3 regions of the Enterobacter sp. UNJFSC 003 genome follow, and region 3 is predicted to be linked to each of the others. Evidence: predicted binding sites of a transcription regulator. Region 3 holds the regulator's gene; each other region holds the start of a gene.
The links. Region 3 encodes LexA, which represses DNA repair genes until DNA is damaged. Its sites were predicted from a motif close to TNCTGTATGTACATACAGNA; they were not measured.
Positions count from the first base shown of each region.

Region 1: the regulator LexA is predicted to act here: its motif matches at 3,956-3,975, upstream of rmuC (DNA recombination protein RmuC).
Region 2: the regulator LexA is predicted to act here: its motif matches at 3,847-3,866, upstream of metR (HTH-type transcriptional regulator MetR).

Region 1 covers NZ_JBAKHK010000015.1:61,501-67,503, reverse strand. Annotated here, with positions in the region: gene ubiB (ubiquinone biosynthesis regulatory protein kinase UbiB) at 1-1,012, opposite strand, end outside; gene V5P19_RS21355 (SCP2 domain-containing protein) at 1,009-1,614, opposite strand; gene ubiE (bifunctional demethylmenaquinone methyltransferase/2-methoxy-6-polyprenyl-1,4-benzoquinol methylase UbiE) at 1,628-2,383, opposite strand; gene rmuC (DNA recombination protein RmuC) at 2,455-3,912, opposite strand; gene udp (uridine phosphorylase) at 4,053-4,814, opposite strand; gene V5P19_RS21335 (dienelactone hydrolase family protein) at 5,075-5,881, shown strand; gene metE (5-methyltetrahydropteroyltriglutamate--homocysteine S-methyltransferase) at 5,929-6,003, opposite strand, start outside.
Region 2 covers NZ_JBAKHK010000015.1:55,384-61,386, forward strand. Annotated here, with positions in the region: gene rhtB (homoserine/homoserine lactone efflux protein) at 1-59, opposite strand, end outside; gene pldB (lysophospholipase L2) at 169-1,161, shown strand; gene yigL (sugar/pyridoxal phosphate phosphatase YigL) at 1,192-1,992, shown strand; gene V5P19_RS21320 (carboxylate/amino acid/amine transporter) at 2,075-2,974, shown strand; gene metR (HTH-type transcriptional regulator MetR) at 2,862-3,815, opposite strand; gene metE (5-methyltetrahydropteroyltriglutamate--homocysteine S-methyltransferase) at 3,931-6,003, shown strand, end outside.
Region 3 covers NZ_JBAKHK010000013.1:34,127-40,129, reverse strand. Annotated here, with positions in the region: gene traF (conjugal transfer protein TraF) at 1-336, opposite strand, end outside; gene V5P19_RS20195 (cupin domain-containing protein) at 507-995, opposite strand; gene zur (zinc uptake transcriptional repressor Zur) at 1,111-1,623, shown strand; gene V5P19_RS20185 (CsbD family protein) at 1,686-1,895, opposite strand; partial or broken gene V5P19_RS20180 (hypothetical protein) at 1,944-2,018, opposite strand; gene dinF (MATE family efflux transporter DinF) at 2,015-3,352, opposite strand; gene lexA (transcriptional repressor LexA) at 3,416-4,024, opposite strand; gene V5P19_RS20165 (diacylglycerol kinase) at 4,133-4,501, opposite strand; gene plsB (glycerol-3-phosphate 1-O-acyltransferase PlsB) at 4,656-6,003, shown strand, end outside.

The sequences.
Region 1 (6,003 bases), on a different contig from region 3:
GGTAATCGCGATTGAAGAAGGCGATGAAGTTCTCGGCAAGATAGCGCTTATCTTCTTTATTCAGCGAGCCAACAATTCCGCAGTCAATGCCGATGTACTTCGGATTTTCAGGGTGCTCGTAGCTGACAAAGATATTGCCCGGGTGCATGTCCGCATGGAAAAAGCTGTCACGGAACACCTGCGTAAAGAAGACCTGCACGCCACGCTCGGCTAGCAGCTTCATGTTGGTTCCCTGCTTTTCCAGCGCAACCACATCCGAGACCGGTATGCCGTAGATTCGTTCCATGACCATCATGTCCTGACTGCAATAATCAGAATAGACTTCAGGGACATACAGCATGGGGCTGTCTTCAAAGTTACGACGAAGCTGGATGGCATTCGCCGATTCGCGCAGCAGGTTTAGCTCATCAATTAGCGTTTTTTCATATTCGCGAACGACTTCCATCGGGCGCAGACGGCGTCCATCAGGCAACAGACGCGGCACCCAGCGAGCCAGACGATAAATGAGCTTCATGTCCGCTTTGATGATCGGCAGGATATCCGGGCGAATGACCTTGATAACCACTTCTTTGCCGTTTTCCTTTAAGCGCGCCGTATGCACCTGGGCGATAGACGCGGAAGCCAGAGGTTTAATATCAAAATCATCAAACCAGGTTTCAACGGGAATATTTCCCATCGCCTCTTCGATCTGTTTCTTCGCTCTGGCCCCGTCAAACGGTGCAACGCGGTCCTGAAGCATCGCCAGCTCATCAGCAATTTGCGGCGGGAAGAGATCGCGTCGGGTAGAGAGCATCTGGCCAAACTTAATCCAGACAGGGCCAAGCTCCTGCAGTGCAAGACGCAGGCGTTCACCCAAGACCTGATCTTTATGGCGATTTGGCATCCAGAACAACATCCGCCGCCAGATTCTGATCGGCAACGTGATTCGCATTTTAGGGATAAGCTCATCGAGCCCGTAACTTAAAAAGGTGCGAACGATAAAATAGAGGCGCCGAATTTCACCAGGCGTCATTTGCCCTCCAGTTTTTCAAGCCGTTTGGTTAAGGCATCAACCGCCCGCTCGGCTGCGGCAGTCTCTTCCGCAAACCATGCAATTTCCAGCGGTCCGGGGGCCATGCGCCATTCTTCGGTCAGCACTTCTGCTGCATAGCGCTGCTGGCGCAGAAAACTTTTGCGCAGAAAAGCCGTTCCGCCATGAAGGGTTTTACCGATGCCTTCCGCGGCAATGTCGCCAATAAATGGCGCAAGCAGTTCTGCCGGGTCAAATTCGGCCAGATCGCTGAGCGCACCGAAGTTCTGTACGACCTGGATATCGCCTTCAACTTCCAGCTCACCGCTACGGATTAGCGCCGTCAGCTGCTGGCGATCGCGCAATTTTGGCAGCACGCGCATATGCGTGATGACCGAGCAGTCGGCCTCGCCTTCCCACTCCCCCAGAACGTCGAGCTGGCGTTCGCTGAAGACCAGCACAAGCGGCGTCGAGAACTCTTTTAAAACAATACGCAGTACTTTTCCGTTAAGCCGTTGACGTGCAGCTTTCAGCGCAGGTGCGCGATACAGAAAAGCATTCAGTACATTCTCGATGCCTGCAGTGACAAAGGGTTTAAAGGGCACGGGAGACCTCCACTCAGAACTTATAACCGCGGTGCAGCGCAACGACACCTGCCGTCAAGTTGAAATACTCAACGTTCTCAAGGCCCGCGTCCTGCATCATCGCTTTCAGCGTGTCTTGATCCGGGTGCATACGAATAGATTCTGCCAGGTAACGGTAGCTTTCTGCGTCATTCGCCACCAACTCACCAATGCGCGGCAGGATATGGAAAGAATACGCATCGTAGGCTTTGCTCAGCGGTTCAATAATCGGTTTAGAGAATTCAAGAACCAGCAGGCGCCCGCCCGGTTTCAGCACACGGTACATGGAGCGCAGTGCTTTTTCTTTATCGGTTACGTTACGCAGGCCAAACGAAATGGTGATGCAATCGAAGGTGTTGTCCGGGAACGGCAGCGCTTCGGCATTTGCCTGCACATATTCCACGTTACCGACAACGCCGATGTTACGCAGTTTCTCGCGTCCCATTTTCAGCATCGAGTCGTTGATATCGGCCAGAACCACGCGACCTGTTTCGCCTACCAGACGTGAGAACTTGGCCGTTAGATCGCCTGTACCGCCCGCCAGATCCAGAACCGTTTGCCCGCGACGTACGCCGCTGCAGTCGATAGTGAAGCGTTTCCACAAGCGATGAATGCCGAACGACATCAGGTCATTCATCACATCGTACTTCGCCGCCACGGAATGAAATACGTGGGCCACCATGTCAGCTTTCTGCGCCTTGGCTACAGTCTGAAAGCCAAAGTGCGTTGTGTCTTGTGAATCGTCAGCCATCTCAGAGCCTGCTAATCAGTAAAGTAAAATGTCGGTCAAGTGTAACAGATTGGGCGCATTTGCCCTACGATTCAACCACCCCGAAAGAAACGCGCTGGCGACGACTCTGGTGATAATTCCGCCGCTAAATCATTGTCTTCACTGCGAGTATTTTGCTCTACTGCGCCCTCTCGCAGCCTGAACTCTTCATCCTGCTCTGTAGCCTGTTCAACCAATTCCGGATTAATCTCGCGTTTGACCTCCACCCCCAAACTGCGGAAGGCTTCAGCCTGCGCAAGCAGATTACCGCGACCAGAAGAAAGTTTTTTCATTGCCTGACGATAGTTATCCTGCGCGCGATCCAGGCTTTGCCCAACGGAGGACATATCGTCCACGAACAGACGCATTTTATCGTACAGCTTGCTGGCGCGATCGGCGATCTGCTGAGCATTGCGGCTCTGGTGTTCATAGCGCCACAGGTTTGAAATCGTCCGCAGAGCCACCAGCAACGTGGTTGGACTCACCAGCATAATGTTATTTTTCAGCGCTTCGGTGATCAGTTCAGGCTGTCTGTCCAGCGCCAGCAGGAACGCAGGCTCAACGGGAATAAACATCAATACATAGTCGAGCGAGCGGAGCCCCGGCAGTTGCTGATAGTCTTTTCTGCCCAGCAGACGAATATGGTTGCGTACGGAAGCGATATGTTCCTGGAGTGCAGATTCACGCGTGTAATCATCATCCGCGTTGAAGTAACGCTCGTAGGCCACGAGCGTCATTTTGGCGTCGATGACCACATCTTTACCCTGCGGCAGCCGCACAATCACATCCGGCTGCATGCGCGAGCGGGCATCATTTTCGATACTGACCTGCGTTTCGTATTCGTAACCCTCGCGTAAACCAGACGCTTCAAGCACGCGGGTGAGCACCACTTCACCCCAGTTGCCCTGCGTTTTGTTATCCCCTTTTAGGGCGCGCGTCAGATTAACCGCCTCCTGCGCCATCTGCGCATTCAGCTGCTGGAGGTTGCGAATTTCATGCGCCAGGGTATGACGCTCGCGAGCCTCCTGACCAAAACTGTCCTGCACCTGGCGTCGAAAACCGTCCAGCTGTTCGCGCAGCGGCGTCAGCAGGCTGTTCAGGCTCTGGCGGTTTTGTTCGTCGACGCGACGGTTGCTCTGCTCAAAAATGCGGTTTGCGAGGTTTTCAAACTGTTCGCTTAGGCGCTGCTCGCTGTTGATCATCTGACGAATTTTGTCTTCAGCGTGGAGCTGAGTCGACTCAAGACGGGTAGTGACTTCGCGGAGATCGGCCTCCAGAGAGGTATTGATATCGCGCAGGTTGCGCAGCTCGTTGTTAAGCAGCTCGCATTCGTCACGCCAATGCGCGCCTTGAGCAATCTGTTGTTTTGACGCGCTTAACTCTGCGACCATCTCTTCGCGCTCTGCCAACTGATCGGCCTTTTGCTGAGCGTGCTGGTAGCTGGAGATCAGCCAACCCATTCCGACGCCCACCAGCGCAATCACCGCATAAATCAGGATTGAGATATCCACAATGCCCCCTGCATCAACGTATTACCCGCACAAAATAGAATTGTGCTGTACAAACGTCCAGTTTGGAAGGGTTTTCCTGCGAAGCGCTACGCAAAAAAAGAAAAGGCCGAACAGGTCGGCCTTTTCATTCAGAGGGGGAATTAGATCAGGCGACGAGCCGCTTCAACCACAATTTTCACCGCATGACTCTCAGTCTGCTTCATGGTTTCAGCGTTCGGGATCTCCTGCTGGGTGCGGTTGACGATAACGCCCGCCACCATACCGGCACGCAGACCCTGGCTTGCGCACATGGTCAGCAGCGTTGCAGATTCCATCTCATAGTTCATTACGCCCATCGACTGCCACTCTTCCATTGAGCCTTTGAAGCGGCTGACTACGCGACCCGAGAAGGTGTCGTAGCGCTCCTGGCCTGGGTAGAAGGTATCGGAAGACGCGGTTACGCCCACGTGAGTAGTCGCACCCACGGATTTCGCGGCTTCAACCAGCGCAGTAGTGCATTCGAAATCAGCCACTGCAGGGAATTCCATTGGTGCAAAGTGCAGGCTAGCACCGTCCAGACGCACGGAGGCGGTGGTCACCAGCACATCACCAACGTTGATATGCGGCTGAATAGCGCCGGTTGTACCGATACGCAGGAAAGTACGAATGCCCAGCTGTGCCAGCTCTTCAACAGCAATAGAGGTAGACGGGCCACCGATACCGGTAGAACAGACGATCACCGCTTTGCCATCCAGCTCTGCGCGCCAGGTGGTGAATTCACGATGGGCTGCCAGCTTAACCGGCTTATCCATCAGCGCGGCGATCTTTTCCACACGCTCAGGATCGCCAGGGACGATAGCGAGCGTAGCCCCTTGTAAATCGTTTTTAGTGAGGCCGAGATGAAAAACATCAGACTTAGACATAGGTGACTCCTCTGTGGGTCGGTTAGTCAGAAGAAGTAAAACGGTACTTTACAGAAGCACTAAGCATAATTTCGTGACACATCTCACCATGAATGAAAATGATTGCAGTTAATTTCCATAAAAAAGTGATTTACATCACATTAACAAGCTTGTATCGATGTGTGTTGCACAAAAGATAGACCGTATAAGGCACTGTGGATCGTTAACCTGGTGTCTATATTTATCTTTGCGCTAATAAACTCATTGGTACGGAGAATGCCATGACTGAAAAAACCGGTTTTGCACCTGCTGCGGCTCCGCATGCTTCAACCCTCGTCTCAACCCCGGAAGACGCCATTATTGCGGGCGAGACCTCCATTCCCTCTCAGGGGGAAAATATGCCTGCTTACCACGCACGGCCAAAGTTGGCAGAAGGTCCGCTGCCAATTGTTGTCGTGGTTCAGGAGATTTTTGGCGTTCACGAACATATCCGTGATATCTGTCGCCGTCTGGCGCTGGAGGGATATCTGGCCGTTGCGCCAGAGCTCTATTTCCGTCAGGGCGATCCGAACGATTACAGCGATATTCCCACCTTATTTAGCAACCTGGTCTCTAAAGTACCGGACGCGCAAGTATTGGCCGATCTGGACCATGTTGCCAGCTGGGCTGCGCGCAACGGCGGCGATCCACACCGTCTGATGGTGACTGGCTTCTGCTGGGGTGGACGCATTAGCTGGCTTTATGCCGCGCACAATCCTCAGCTTAAAGCCGCCGTCGCCTGGTATGGCAAACTGGTGGGTGAAAAGACCCTGAACTCACCGAAGCAACCCGTTGATATCGCAACCGATCTAAACGCACCGGTGTTGGGGCTATATGGCGGGCAGGATACGGGTATTCCGCTCGACACCGTTGAGACTATGCGCCATGCGCTACGGGCTGCAAACGCAAAAGCCGAGATCGTGGTTTATCCGGATGCCGGACATGCGTTTAACGCGGATTATCGCCAGAGCTATCACGCAGAATCAGCCAATGACGGCTGGCAGCGCATGCTGGAATGGTTCCGTCAGTACGGTGGTAAAAAAGCATAACAGAAAAAAGCCCGGCGACGGCGACGCCGTACCGGGCTTATGCTTCATCACGCCTGACGCAAATTCTGCGCGGCCTTCACCATGTTCGCCAGTGCAGCGCGGGTCTCTGGCCAACCGCGGGT
Region 2 (6,003 bases), on a different contig from region 3:
GGTGAAAGGCTGAGGATGATGGATGTCAGCAGGTAAGCGAACCACCACTCGAAGGTCATTTGAAACTCCCGGATCGTCTGTTTTTATGCCACAATACGCTATTGTTGAGTCATTTTGTGACCCGCTACGAAAAAACGATATTCCTTGGCTTACGGGGGTGGAAACCCGATGTTTCAGCAGAAAAAGGACTGGGTAACACGAGAAAACGCATTTGCTGCTTTCTCCATGGGACCGCTGACCGAATTCTGGCGTCAGCGTGAGGAAGATGAGTTTACGGGCGTCGGTGATATTCCGGTACGTTTTGTGCGTTTTCGCAATGAGAAAAACGATCGGGTGATCGTTGTCTGCCCGGGGCGTATTGAAAGTTACATTAAATACGCTGAACTGGCTTACGACCTGGTCCATATGGGCTTTGATGTTCTGATCATTGACCATCGTGGACAGGGGCTTTCCGGACGCATGTTGTCGGATACCCATCGCGGGCACGTGGATCAGTTCAGTGATTACGTAGATGATTTTGCCGCCTTCTGGCAGCAGGAAGTACAGCCGGGCCCGTGGCGCAAGCGCTATATTCTGGCGCACTCAATGGGCGGGGCGATTTCTACGCTGTTCTTGCAGCGTTATGAGCATCAGTGCGATGCCATTGCGCTCACCGCGCCGATGTATGGCATCGTCATTCGTTTTCCTGACTGGATGGTGCGTCATATTCTCGACTGGGCTGAGGGCCATCAGCGCATTCGTGAAGGCTATGCCATTGGCACAGGACGCTGGCGTGCGTTACCGTTTGCCATCAACGTGTTAACCCACAGCCGGCAGCGTTATCGCCGAAACCTGCGTTTCTATGCCGATGAACCGCGTTTACGCGTCGGCGGCCCGACTTATCACTGGGTGCGGGAAGGTATTCTGGCGGGTGAGCAGGTACTGGCTGGCGTCGGTAATGATGACACGCCGACACTTCTGATTCAGGCGGAAGAAGAACATGTGGTCGATAACCGCATGCATGACCGCTATTGTGAACTGCGCGCTGCTGCCGGTCACCCTTGTGAAGGGGGTAAACCGCTGGTCATAAACGGCGCGTACCATGAGATCCTTTTTGAAAAGGACGCTATGCGCTCGGTCGCGCTCAACGCCATCGTTGATTTTTTCAACAGGCATAACTGATTATTTTTTATACCAGAGGTTGAAATCCCTATGTACCAGGTTGTTGCATCTGACTTAGATGGCACGCTGCTTTCCCCCGACCACACCCTGTCGCCTTATGCGAAAGAGACCTTAAAACTTCTGACGGCACGTGGCGTTAACTTCGTGTTTGCCACAGGCCGCCACCACGTGGACGTGGGGCAGATCCGCGATAACCTGGAGATCAAAGCCTACATGATCACCTCCAACGGTGCGCGCGTACACGACACCGATGGCAACCTGATCTTTACCCACAACCTGGATCGCGACATTGCCAGCGATCTGTTCGGTGTCGTGCACAATAACCCGAATATTATCACCAACGTGTACCGTGACGACGAGTGGTTTATGAACCGTCATCGCCCGGATGAAATGCGTTTCTTCAAGGAAGCGGTATTTAATTATTCACTGTATGAGCCGGGCTTACTGGAGCCAGAAGGCATCAGCAAGGTGTTCTTCACCTGCGACAGTCACGAAGAGCTGCTGCCGCTGGAGCAAGCGATCAACGCCCGCTGGGGCGATCGCGTCAACGTGAGCTTCTCTACGCTAACCTGTCTGGAAGTGATGGCGGGCGGGGTGTCTAAAGGGCACGCGCTGGAAGCTGTAGCCAAGCGCATGGGCTTTGAGCTGAAAGACTGCATTGCCTTTGGCGACGGTATGAACGATGCCGAAATGCTTTCGATGGCGGGCAAAGGCTGCATCATGGAAAACGCGCACCAGCGCCTGAAGGATCTGCACCCGGAGCTGGAAGTGATCGGTACCAACGGCGACAACGCGGTGCCAAAATACCTGCGCAAACTGTTCCTTGAATAATCGTCATTTGGTTGTTTATTGTTCAGTTGTCAACTAAAGAGTTCGCTACAATGCCTGTCCTTCTTTCTGAGAGACAAGCATTGTGGCGCTACTCATTATCACCACCATCCTGTGGGCCTTTTCCTTTAGCCTGATTGGCGAATACCTTGCCGGTTCGGTCGACAGCTACTTCTCGGTGCTGATGCGCGTGGGGCTGGCGGCGCTGGTGTTCCTGCCATTCTTGCGTACGCGCGGGCAATCATTAAAAACTGTTCTGCTGTACATGCTGGTGGGCGCGATGCAGCTCGGCATCATGTATCTGTTCAGCTTCCGGGCTTACGTTTACCTGTCCGTTTCGGAATTCCTGCTGTTTACCGTTCTGACGCCGCTCTATATCACCCTGATTTACGACCTGCTCAGCAGGCGTCGTTTGCGCTGGGGTTATTTGTTGAGCGCTGCGCTGGCGGTGGTTGGCGCAGCCATTATTCGTTATGACAAAGTGAGCGATCACTTCTGGACTGGCCTGATGTTCGTCCAGCTTGCCAATATCAGCTTCGCCATCGGGATGGTGGGATACAAACGCCTGATGGAAACCCGCCCGATGCCGCAGCACAACGCCTTTGCCTGGTTCTATGTGGGCGCCGCGATTGTTGCTGTGGCGGCGTGGTTTATGCTCGGCAACCCGCAAAAACTGCCGACCACCCCGGTACAATGGGGCGTTCTGGTCTGGTTGGGCGTGGTGGCCTCAGGGCTGGGTTACTTCATGTGGAACTATGGCGCTACGCAGGTAGACGCCGGAACACTGGGGATTATGAACAACGTTCATGTGCCGGCGGGGCTGCTGGTGAACCTCGCCATCTGGCAGGAACAACCTCACTGGCCAAGTTTCCTTATTGGGGGAGCGGTGATTCTGGCTTCGCTGTGGGTACATCGCCGTTGGGTCGCTCCGCGCTCCGCACAAACGGAAGATGGTCGCAAGCGTGGTTCCGCGCTGAGCGAATAAAAGCTTCCGTCACCGGCTGGCGCTGTTCGCCATCGCGCACGGCAGAGTACAGCCGGCTCCACAGACCATCACCCAGGGTTTTGGTGACCACCAGGCCCTGGCGTTCAAAGCTCTCCACCACCCAGTGCGGCAGCGCCGCGATGCCCATTCTGGCTGCAACCATCTGAATTAACAGCAGTGTGTTATCTACGCTTTTCAGCTGTGGGCTAATGCCCGCAGGCTGCAAAAAGTGACGCCAGATATCCAGGCGACTGCGCTGTACCGGATAAATCAGCAGCGTTTCAGTGGCGAGGTCTTCCGGAGTAATGCGCGTTTTGGCCGCCAGGGGGTGATCCGGCGCCAGCACCAAACGTACTTCAAAATCAAACATTGGCGAATAGTGCAGGCCGCTGCGCGGCAAAATGTCCGACGTCATGACCAGATCCAGTTCGCCCTGCTGGAGAGAGGGCTGTGGGTCGAAGGTCACGCCGGATTTAAAGTCCATCTCAACCTGCGGCCACTTCTCGCGGAAGTTCTCAAGCGCAGGGGTCAGCCACTGAATACAGCTGTGGCACTCAATGGCGATACGTAATTTGGTTTGCTGAGGCTCATTGCAGGACTGCAGCGCGCTGGCAATCTGCGGCAGCACCTGGTTGGCCAGCTGCAGCAGAATTTCGCCCTGCGGCGTAAAGCGCAATGGCTGGCTCTTACGTACAAAAAGACGAAAGCCGAGGCGTTGTTCCAGCTCGCTGAACTGGTGAGAAAGGGCGGATTGGGTCTGGTGCAGCGTCGCCGCCGCTGCCGCGAGAGATCCGCAGTTCCGCAACGCTTGTAGCGTTTTCAGGTGTTTTATCTCGATCATGAAAGTCCTTCACTTCGCCATGAACATTTTGCGCTTGAGGAATATACAGTACCTGCCAATTATAGATGTGTAAACATCTGGACGTCTAAATAACGAATTTCACAAGGGGCTTATCATGACAATCCGCAATCACACACTCGGTTTCCCTCGCGTTGGACTACGTCGCGAGCTGAAAAAAGCGCAAGAAAGCTACTGGGCGGGTAACGCTACCCGTGAAGAACTGCTGGCGGTGGGACGCGAGCTGCGGGCCCGTCACTGGGATCAGCAAAAACAGGCGGGCATTGACCTGCTGCCGGTGGGCGATTTCGCCTGGTACGACCATGTTCTGACGACCAGCCTGCTGCTTGGTAACGTGCCGGCTCGTCATCAGAACAAAGATGGATCGGTTGATATCGATACCCTGTTCCGCATTGGCCGTGGCCGTGCGCCAACGGGTGAGCCAGCGGCAGCGGCAGAAATGACCAAATGGTTCAACACCAACTATCACTATATGGTGCCGGAGTTCGTAAAAGGTCAGCAGTTCAAGCTAACCTGGACACAACTGCTGGATGAAGTAGACGAAGCGCTGGCGCTGGGTCATCAGGTAAAACCAGTGCTGCTGGGGCCGGTAACCTACCTGTGGCTGGGTAAAGTAAAAGGCGAGCCGTTCGATCGGTTGAGTCTGCTGAAGGATATTCTGCCGGTCTATAAGCTGGTGCTGATTGAGCTGGGCAAACGCGGCATTCAATGGGTGCAAATTGACGAGCCTGCGCTGGTGCTGGAGCTGCCCCAGGAATGGCTGAACGCGTTTAAACCGGCTTACGACGCGCTGACTGGCCAGGTGAAGTTGCTGCTTACCACGTATTTCGAAGGCGTTACGCCGAATCTCAAGACCATTGCCGGGCTGCCAGTTCAGGGTCTGCACGTTGACCTGGTTCACGGCAATGATAATGTCGCTGAGCTTCACAAGCGCCTGCCGTCAGACTGGTTGCTCTCCGCAGGCCTGGTCAACGGGCGTAACGTCTGGCGTGCCGATCTCACTGAGAAATACGCCCAAATCAAAGACATCGTTGGCAAACGCGAACTGTGGGTGGCATCGTCCTGCTCCCTGCTGCACAGTCCAATCGACCTGAGCGTGGAAACCCGTCTGGATGCGGAGGTGAAGAGCTGGTTTGCCTTTGCTCTGCAGAAATGTGAAGAGCTGGCGCTGCTGCGCGATGCACTTAACAGCGGTGACACAGCGGCGATTACCGAATGGAGTGCGCCGATTCAGGCACGTCGTCACTCAACGCGCGTTCACAATCCGGCAGTAGAACAGCGTCTGGCGGCTATCACCGAGCAGGACAGCCAGCGCCAGAGCGCCTATGACGTCCGTGCCGAAGCCCAGCGTGCCCGTTTTAACCTGCCTGCATGGCCAACCACCACTATCGGCTCCTTCCCACAGACAACGGAGATTCGTGGCCTGCGCCTGGACTTCAAAAAGGGCAAGCTGGATGCGAATCACTACCGTACCGGCATAGCGGAACATATCAAGCAGGCAATTGTGGAGCAGGAGCGACTGGGTCTGGACGTGCTGGTGCATGGGGAAGCCGAGCGTAACGATATGGTGGAATACTTCGGTGAGCACCTGGATGGATTCGTCTTTACCCAGAACGGCTGGGTGCAGAGCTACGGGTCACGCTGTGTGAAGCCGCCGGTAGTTATTGGAGACGTCAGTCGTCCGCAAGCCATCACCGTCGAGTGGGCGAAGTATGCCCAGTCTCTCACCGACAAGCCGGTGAAAGGCATGCTGACAGGTCCGGTGACCATTCTCTGCTGGTCATTCCCGCGTGAAGACGTGTCCCGTGAAACGATCGCGAAGCAGATTGCGCTGGCGCTGCGCGATGAAGTAGCGGACCTGGAAGCTGCGGGCATTGGCATCATTCAGATTGATGAACCGGCCCTGCGCGAAGGCCTGCCGCTGCGTCGCAGTGACTGGGAGGCGTATCTGGCCTGGGGCGTAGAAGCCTTCCGCATCAACGCCGCGGTCGCCAAGGACGACACCCAGATCCACACCCACATGTGTTACTGCGAATTCAACGACATCATGGATTCCATTGCGGCGCTGGATGCCGATGTGATTACCATCGAGACCTCGCGTTCAGACATGGAGCTGCTGGAGTCATTCGAAGAGTTCGACTATCCGAATGAAATCGGGCCCGGTGTGTAC
Region 3 (6,003 bases):
GTTGGTAATAATGTCGATAGGGGTAAGACTATCAACCACATCCTTGTAGTGATTGATCTTGTCGTTGATGGTATCAATCTCGTCCTGAAGATTGTCTTCATCAGTAACCTGCACGCCGACGGAAGGTAAAACGACCGTAACATCATCGTCCGGCTTTGCCTTTGCCAACAGTGCCGGGTTAATTAACGCTCCACTTCCGTAACTGCCTGCCGCTACGCCAGTGCCACCCATTGCGTCGCTACGCGACTCTGTCCAGGTATTGGCTGCTCCCGCCTGATTTGCCATAAAAAGGGAGACAGCAATGCTAACCACCGAAAATTTAAAATGTTTTTTCACAGTATGCTCGTCATATCGTTTGTTATGAAATAACCCCCGTCTGTTATCCCCCAGACGGGAACGAACTATTGCTGTGAATAAGTACAAAAAGACCCGCTATTTCCTTAAGTTAAATCACGCTAAGGCCTGTTGTAATATGTGACGGCCCTCAATATTTATAGAAGAGGAAATTATTTTCGCCCAGGTTTTCCATCGTGAGGACCAAAAAACTGGGGAGGATGGTCAACCCAGCGATCCTCTCGCGTAGCGGCATAGACTGGATTCAGTGGATAGTAGATGCGGTTGTGCTTTTTATTCGCCTCTCCCACGACCAGCAGGCGGACCTCTTCATCGGTATTGTTAATGAAGGTATGGCAGACACCCGTTCCGGCGGGAAATCCTACGCTGTCACCGGGTTCCAGCTTCCACAGATAGCCATTAATCCAGGCTTCAGGGTAGCCTTCCAGCACGTAGATAAACTCTTCTTCATCGCTTTCCGCATGGGGATAAGAGGTGCGACGCCCCGGCGGCAACCGCTCATGATGAATGCCAATGCGTCCCAGGCCCAGCTTGCGCGCCAGCGGCGCACCGATGGAAAACAGTTCATCGCTGTCGGGATAGGTTGAATCATCGGCGCCTTCTATGTCACGCCAGTGTCGAATGCAGTCAGGTCTTTTCATGGTGAATTTCCCGGATGGAGATGCGTCAGGTATAGCACAGGCTGGCGGATCTCGGTGTTTTTAGCAGAACATGATAAAGTGAGGGTTTTCCACCCTATAACATCCGAGGTGCTAAATGGATAAGTCCACAAAAGAGCTGTTGGCGCAGGCAGAAAAGCTGTGCGCACAACGCAATGTGCGCCTGACTCCGCAGCGCCTTGAAGTCTTGCGTCTGATGAGCCTGCAGCAGGGTGCCATAAGTGCCTACGATCTGCTTGACCTGCTGCGAGAAACCGAGCCACAGGCAAAGCCACCTACGGTGTACCGCGCATTGGACTTCTTGCTGGAACAGGGTTTTTTACACAAGGTTGAATCGACAAACAGCTACGTGTTGTGCCATCTGTTCGATCAGCCGACCCACACTTCGGCCATGTTTATTTGCGATCGCTGCGGCGTTGTGAAAGAAGAGCGTGCAGAAGGCGTAGAAGATATTATGCATACGCTGGCAGCCAAAATGGGCTTTGCCCTGCGTCATAATGTGATTGAAGCGCACGGGCTATGTTCAGCGTGCGTAGAGGTGGAGTCCTGTAGCCATCAGGACGCGTGTCAACACGACCACTCTATCGTCGTAAAGAAAAAGCCTCGCTAACACTCAATAATATCAGGCAAAAGAAAAGGCGGCTCATGGCCGCCCTCGGGGGTATTACATGATTACCAACGGTAATCGTTACGGGTTTCCCAGTCTTTCACTTCGGTTTCCGCTTTATCTTTCTCGTAACCGTAGCGTTCCTGAATTTTCCCGACGAGCTGATCGCGTTTACCTTCAATGACCGTCATATCGTCATCCGTCAGCTTACCCCACTGTTCTTTCGCTTTACCTTTGAATTGCTTCCAGTTGCCGCCGATTTCGTCTTTATTCATCATCGTGTCCTCATGTTAAGCGTCGTGTTGTAACGTCCGTCACGTTCATTTCTGCTGGACGTGATAATAATTGTAGATAAGGATGCGGCGATTGTTTTCATATTCGGAATCTTTAACCGTCACGATATATCGTGACCGGAGGGAAACCAGGTATTGTTGCGCCAGTGACGGTGCCAGATAAATGCCAGCGACAGGCCGCGCAAGGAGAGGAATACCGCCAGCGCCAGCCATAAACCGTGATTGCCGAGATACGGAAGCGTCAGCAGCGTCAACGCGAAACCGGCGGCGGCAACCGCCATACTGTTGCGCATCTCCGCCCCGCGCGTCGCGCCAATGAACATGCCATCCAGCAGATAACACCACACACCCACGACGGGTAAAATCACCTGCCAGATAAGATAATGGCTCGCCAGTTCACGAATCTCGGAAAGAGACGTAAGCAATCCAACGATCTGCCCGCCAAACAAGGCGTAAATCAACGCAAACGCCAATGCCACTAGCCCCGACTGACGGCAGGCAGCGCGCCATACCTCACGGAGCTGGCCGCTTTCGCGCGCGCCATACGCCTGCCCGGAATGGGCCTCGACGGCATAGGCAAAGCCATCCAGCGCGTAGGCGGTAAAGGTCAGCAGCGTCATCAGTACCGCATTCACCGCCACAATCTCTGGCCCAAGACGTGCGCCAAATACCGTCAGCGCCCCAAAGCAAAGCTGCAGTAAAAGCGAGCGCAGCATGATGTCGCGGTTAAGCGCCAACAGTTTGCGGATATTCCCGCGCCACGCGGATTTCAGCAGCGCAAGAGAGATACCGCGCATGGCCAATACCCGCCAGACCATCCATAACCCGATGATAAACGTGCCGTATTCCGCAATTACCGTTGCCAGCGCCGCGCCCCGCACGTTCATGTGCAGCCCCATCACCAGCCAGAGATCGAGCACAATGTTGAGGAGATTTCCCACGACCAGCAGAATGACGGGCGCGCGAGCATACTGCACGCCCAATAGCCAGCCCAGCAAAACCAGGTTCGCCAGCGATGCGGGTGCGCTAAGCCAGCGAATTTCCAGGAAGCGCCTTGCCTGCTCGAGCACGGCCTCGCTGCCACCCACAATATGGAGTGCCAAATCAATCAAGGGAGTGCGGAACAGAACGATTAAAGCCCCTGCGCCGAGCGCCAGGATTAGCGGCTGAACCAGCGCGCGCACCAGTCGAAGAGGATCTTTCGCACCATAGGCCTGTGCCGTAAGCCCCGTGGTGCTCATCCGTAAAAAGAGCAGGAGCATAAAGAGGAAGCTGGTTGCCGTTGCACCAATCGCGACGCCGCCCAGATAAACGGGGGAATCCAGATGACCAATTACCGCCGTGTCCACCAACCCCAATAGCGGTACGGTGATATTGGAAAAAATCATCGGCAGTGCGAGACGCCACAATGCCTTATCGGAAGTCGTCAGCAGTGACATGAAAGATACCGGGCGCGGAAAATGAAGCAGGCCGCGGAGGTTCCGCAGCCTGTCAGGAAGAGATTACAGCCATTCGCCGTTGCGGATGACGCCCACCGCCAGACCTTCGATAGAGAAGTTCTGCTCGCGCAAGTCCACAACAATGGGGGTGAACTCGTTGTTTTCCGGCAGAAGCTGGACAGTGTTGCCTTGTTTTTTCAAACGCTTAACGGTGACTTCATCATCTATGCGCGCCACCACAACCTGGCCGTTACGCACATCCTGCGTTTTGTGAACCGCAAGCAAATCACCATCAAGAATGCCGATGTCTTTCATAGACATACCGCTGACGCGCAGTAAGAAATCAGCGCTCGGTTTGAACATGCCTGGATCGACCTGATAGTGACCTTCAATGTGCTGTTGCGCCAGTAAAGGTTCACCAGCAGCGACACGGCCAATCAGAGGAATGCCCGTCTCTTCTTCAACCAGCAAACGAATACCACGTGACGCACCGGATACAATCTCAATCACGCCTTTTCGCGCCAGCGCTTTGAGGTGTTCTTCAGCAGCATTGGGTGAACGGAAGCCCAGACGCTGCGCGATTTCCGCCCGCGTGGGTGGCATCCCCGTCTGGCTGATGTGATCCCGGATGAGATCAAACACCTCTTGCTGCCTGGTCGTTAACGCTTTCATTCCGCCCCCTGGGTGTATATACAGTTATGCTGTGAGTATATACAGTCAAAGGCGATTTTGGAATCAAAAACTGCACAAAAAACCAGGGACTTAATTATTCCTCGAGGCTTATCGGAAATGTGACCAAAGCAACGTGACCCAGGTAATAACTGCCGTGATAATCGCCAACAACACGGCTGCGGAGCCCATGTCTTTTGCCCGACCCGAGAGTTCATGGAAGTCAGACCCAATTCGGTCCACGACGGCCTCAATAGCGCTATTGAGAATTTCCACTATCATCACCAGAAGTACAGAGCCGATAAGAAGTACGCGCGTAATCGCATCAACATCAAGGAAACAGGCGATGATAACCGCGACGATAGCGGCGACGCCTTCTTGTCGGAAAGCAGCTTCATTGACCCACGCGGCACGGAAACCTTTCCATGAATAACCAGCAGCTTTGATGATTCGGGTTAACCCAGTGGTATTATTGGCCATTAAAAGAACCTTTTATAGAAAATAGCGTCAGTAACTATAGTCGCGAAGCATTACGCAGCGGTCTGAAGTATGACGGGTAACAACAGAAATTTTGCGCGCTTTCTGTTATCCTTGCGCAGCAATTGCATTATTAACCAGAGGCTTTACATCGTTTATGTCCGGCTGGCCACGAATTTACTACAAATTACTTAATTTACCATTAAGCGTCCTGGTAAAAAGTAAGTCTATCCCAGCAGAACCCGCGCTGGAATTAGGGCTCGATACGTCGCGTCCTATTATGTACGTTTTGCCTTATAACTCGAAGGCAGACTTGCTGACGCTTCGCGCCCAATGTTTGGCGCATGATTTACCAGACCCGCTTGAACCGTTGGAAATCGACGGGACATTGCTGCCACGCTACGTGTTTATTCACGGCGGGCCGCGCGTGTTTACCTATTACACGCCAAAAGAAGAGTCGATTAAGCTCTTCCACGACTATCTCGACCTGCACCGCAGCAATCCGGATCTGGATGTGCAAATGGTGCCGGTTTCGGTGATGTTTGGTCGCCGTCCGGGTCGTGAAAAAGGGGAAGAGAATCCGCCGCTGCGCATGCTGAACGGCATCCAGAAATTTTTCGCAATCTCCTGGCTGGGGCGCGACAGTTTTGTGCGTTTCTCCCCTTCTGTTTCGCTGCGCCGCATGGCAGACGAGCACGGTACCGACAAGATCATCGCGCAAAAACTGGCGCGCGTGGCGCGTATGCACTTCGCGCGTCAACGTCTGGCCGCTGTTGGACCACGTCTCCCCGCTCGCCAGGACCTCTTTAACAAACTGCTGGCCTCAAAAGCGATCGCCCGCGCTGTTGAAGACGAAGCGCGCAGTAAGAAGATTTCACACGAGAAAGCCCAGCAGAACGCCATCGCGCTGATGGAAGAGATCGCCGCGAATTTCTCTTACGAAATGATTCGTCTGTCTGACCGTATTCTGAGCTTCACCTGGAACCGCCTTTATCAGGGGATTAACGTCCATAACGCCGAGCGCGTTCGTCAGCTGGCGCATGACGGCCACGAAATTGTCTACGTGCCTTGCCACCGCAGCCACATGGACTACCTGCTGCTCTCCTATGTGCTCTATCACCAGGGGCTGGTCCCACCGCATATTGCTGCCGGTATTAACCTGAACTTCTGGCCAGCTGGCCCGATTTTCCGTCGCCTGGGTGCGTTCTTTATTCGTCGTACCTTCAAGGGCAACAAGCTGTACTCGACTGTGTTCCGTGAATACCTGGGCGAGCTGTTCAGCCGCGGTTATTCCGTTGAGTACTTCGTCGAGGGAGGCCGTTCCCGTACCGGGCGTCTGCTCGATCCGAAGACCGGCACGCTGTCGATGACCATTCAGGCCATGCTGCGCGGCGGGACTCGTCCTATCACACTGGTGCCAATCTACATTGGCTATGAGCATGTGATGGAAGTGGGTACTTACGCTAAAGAGCTGCGTGGGGCGACCAAAGAGAAAGAGAGCCTGC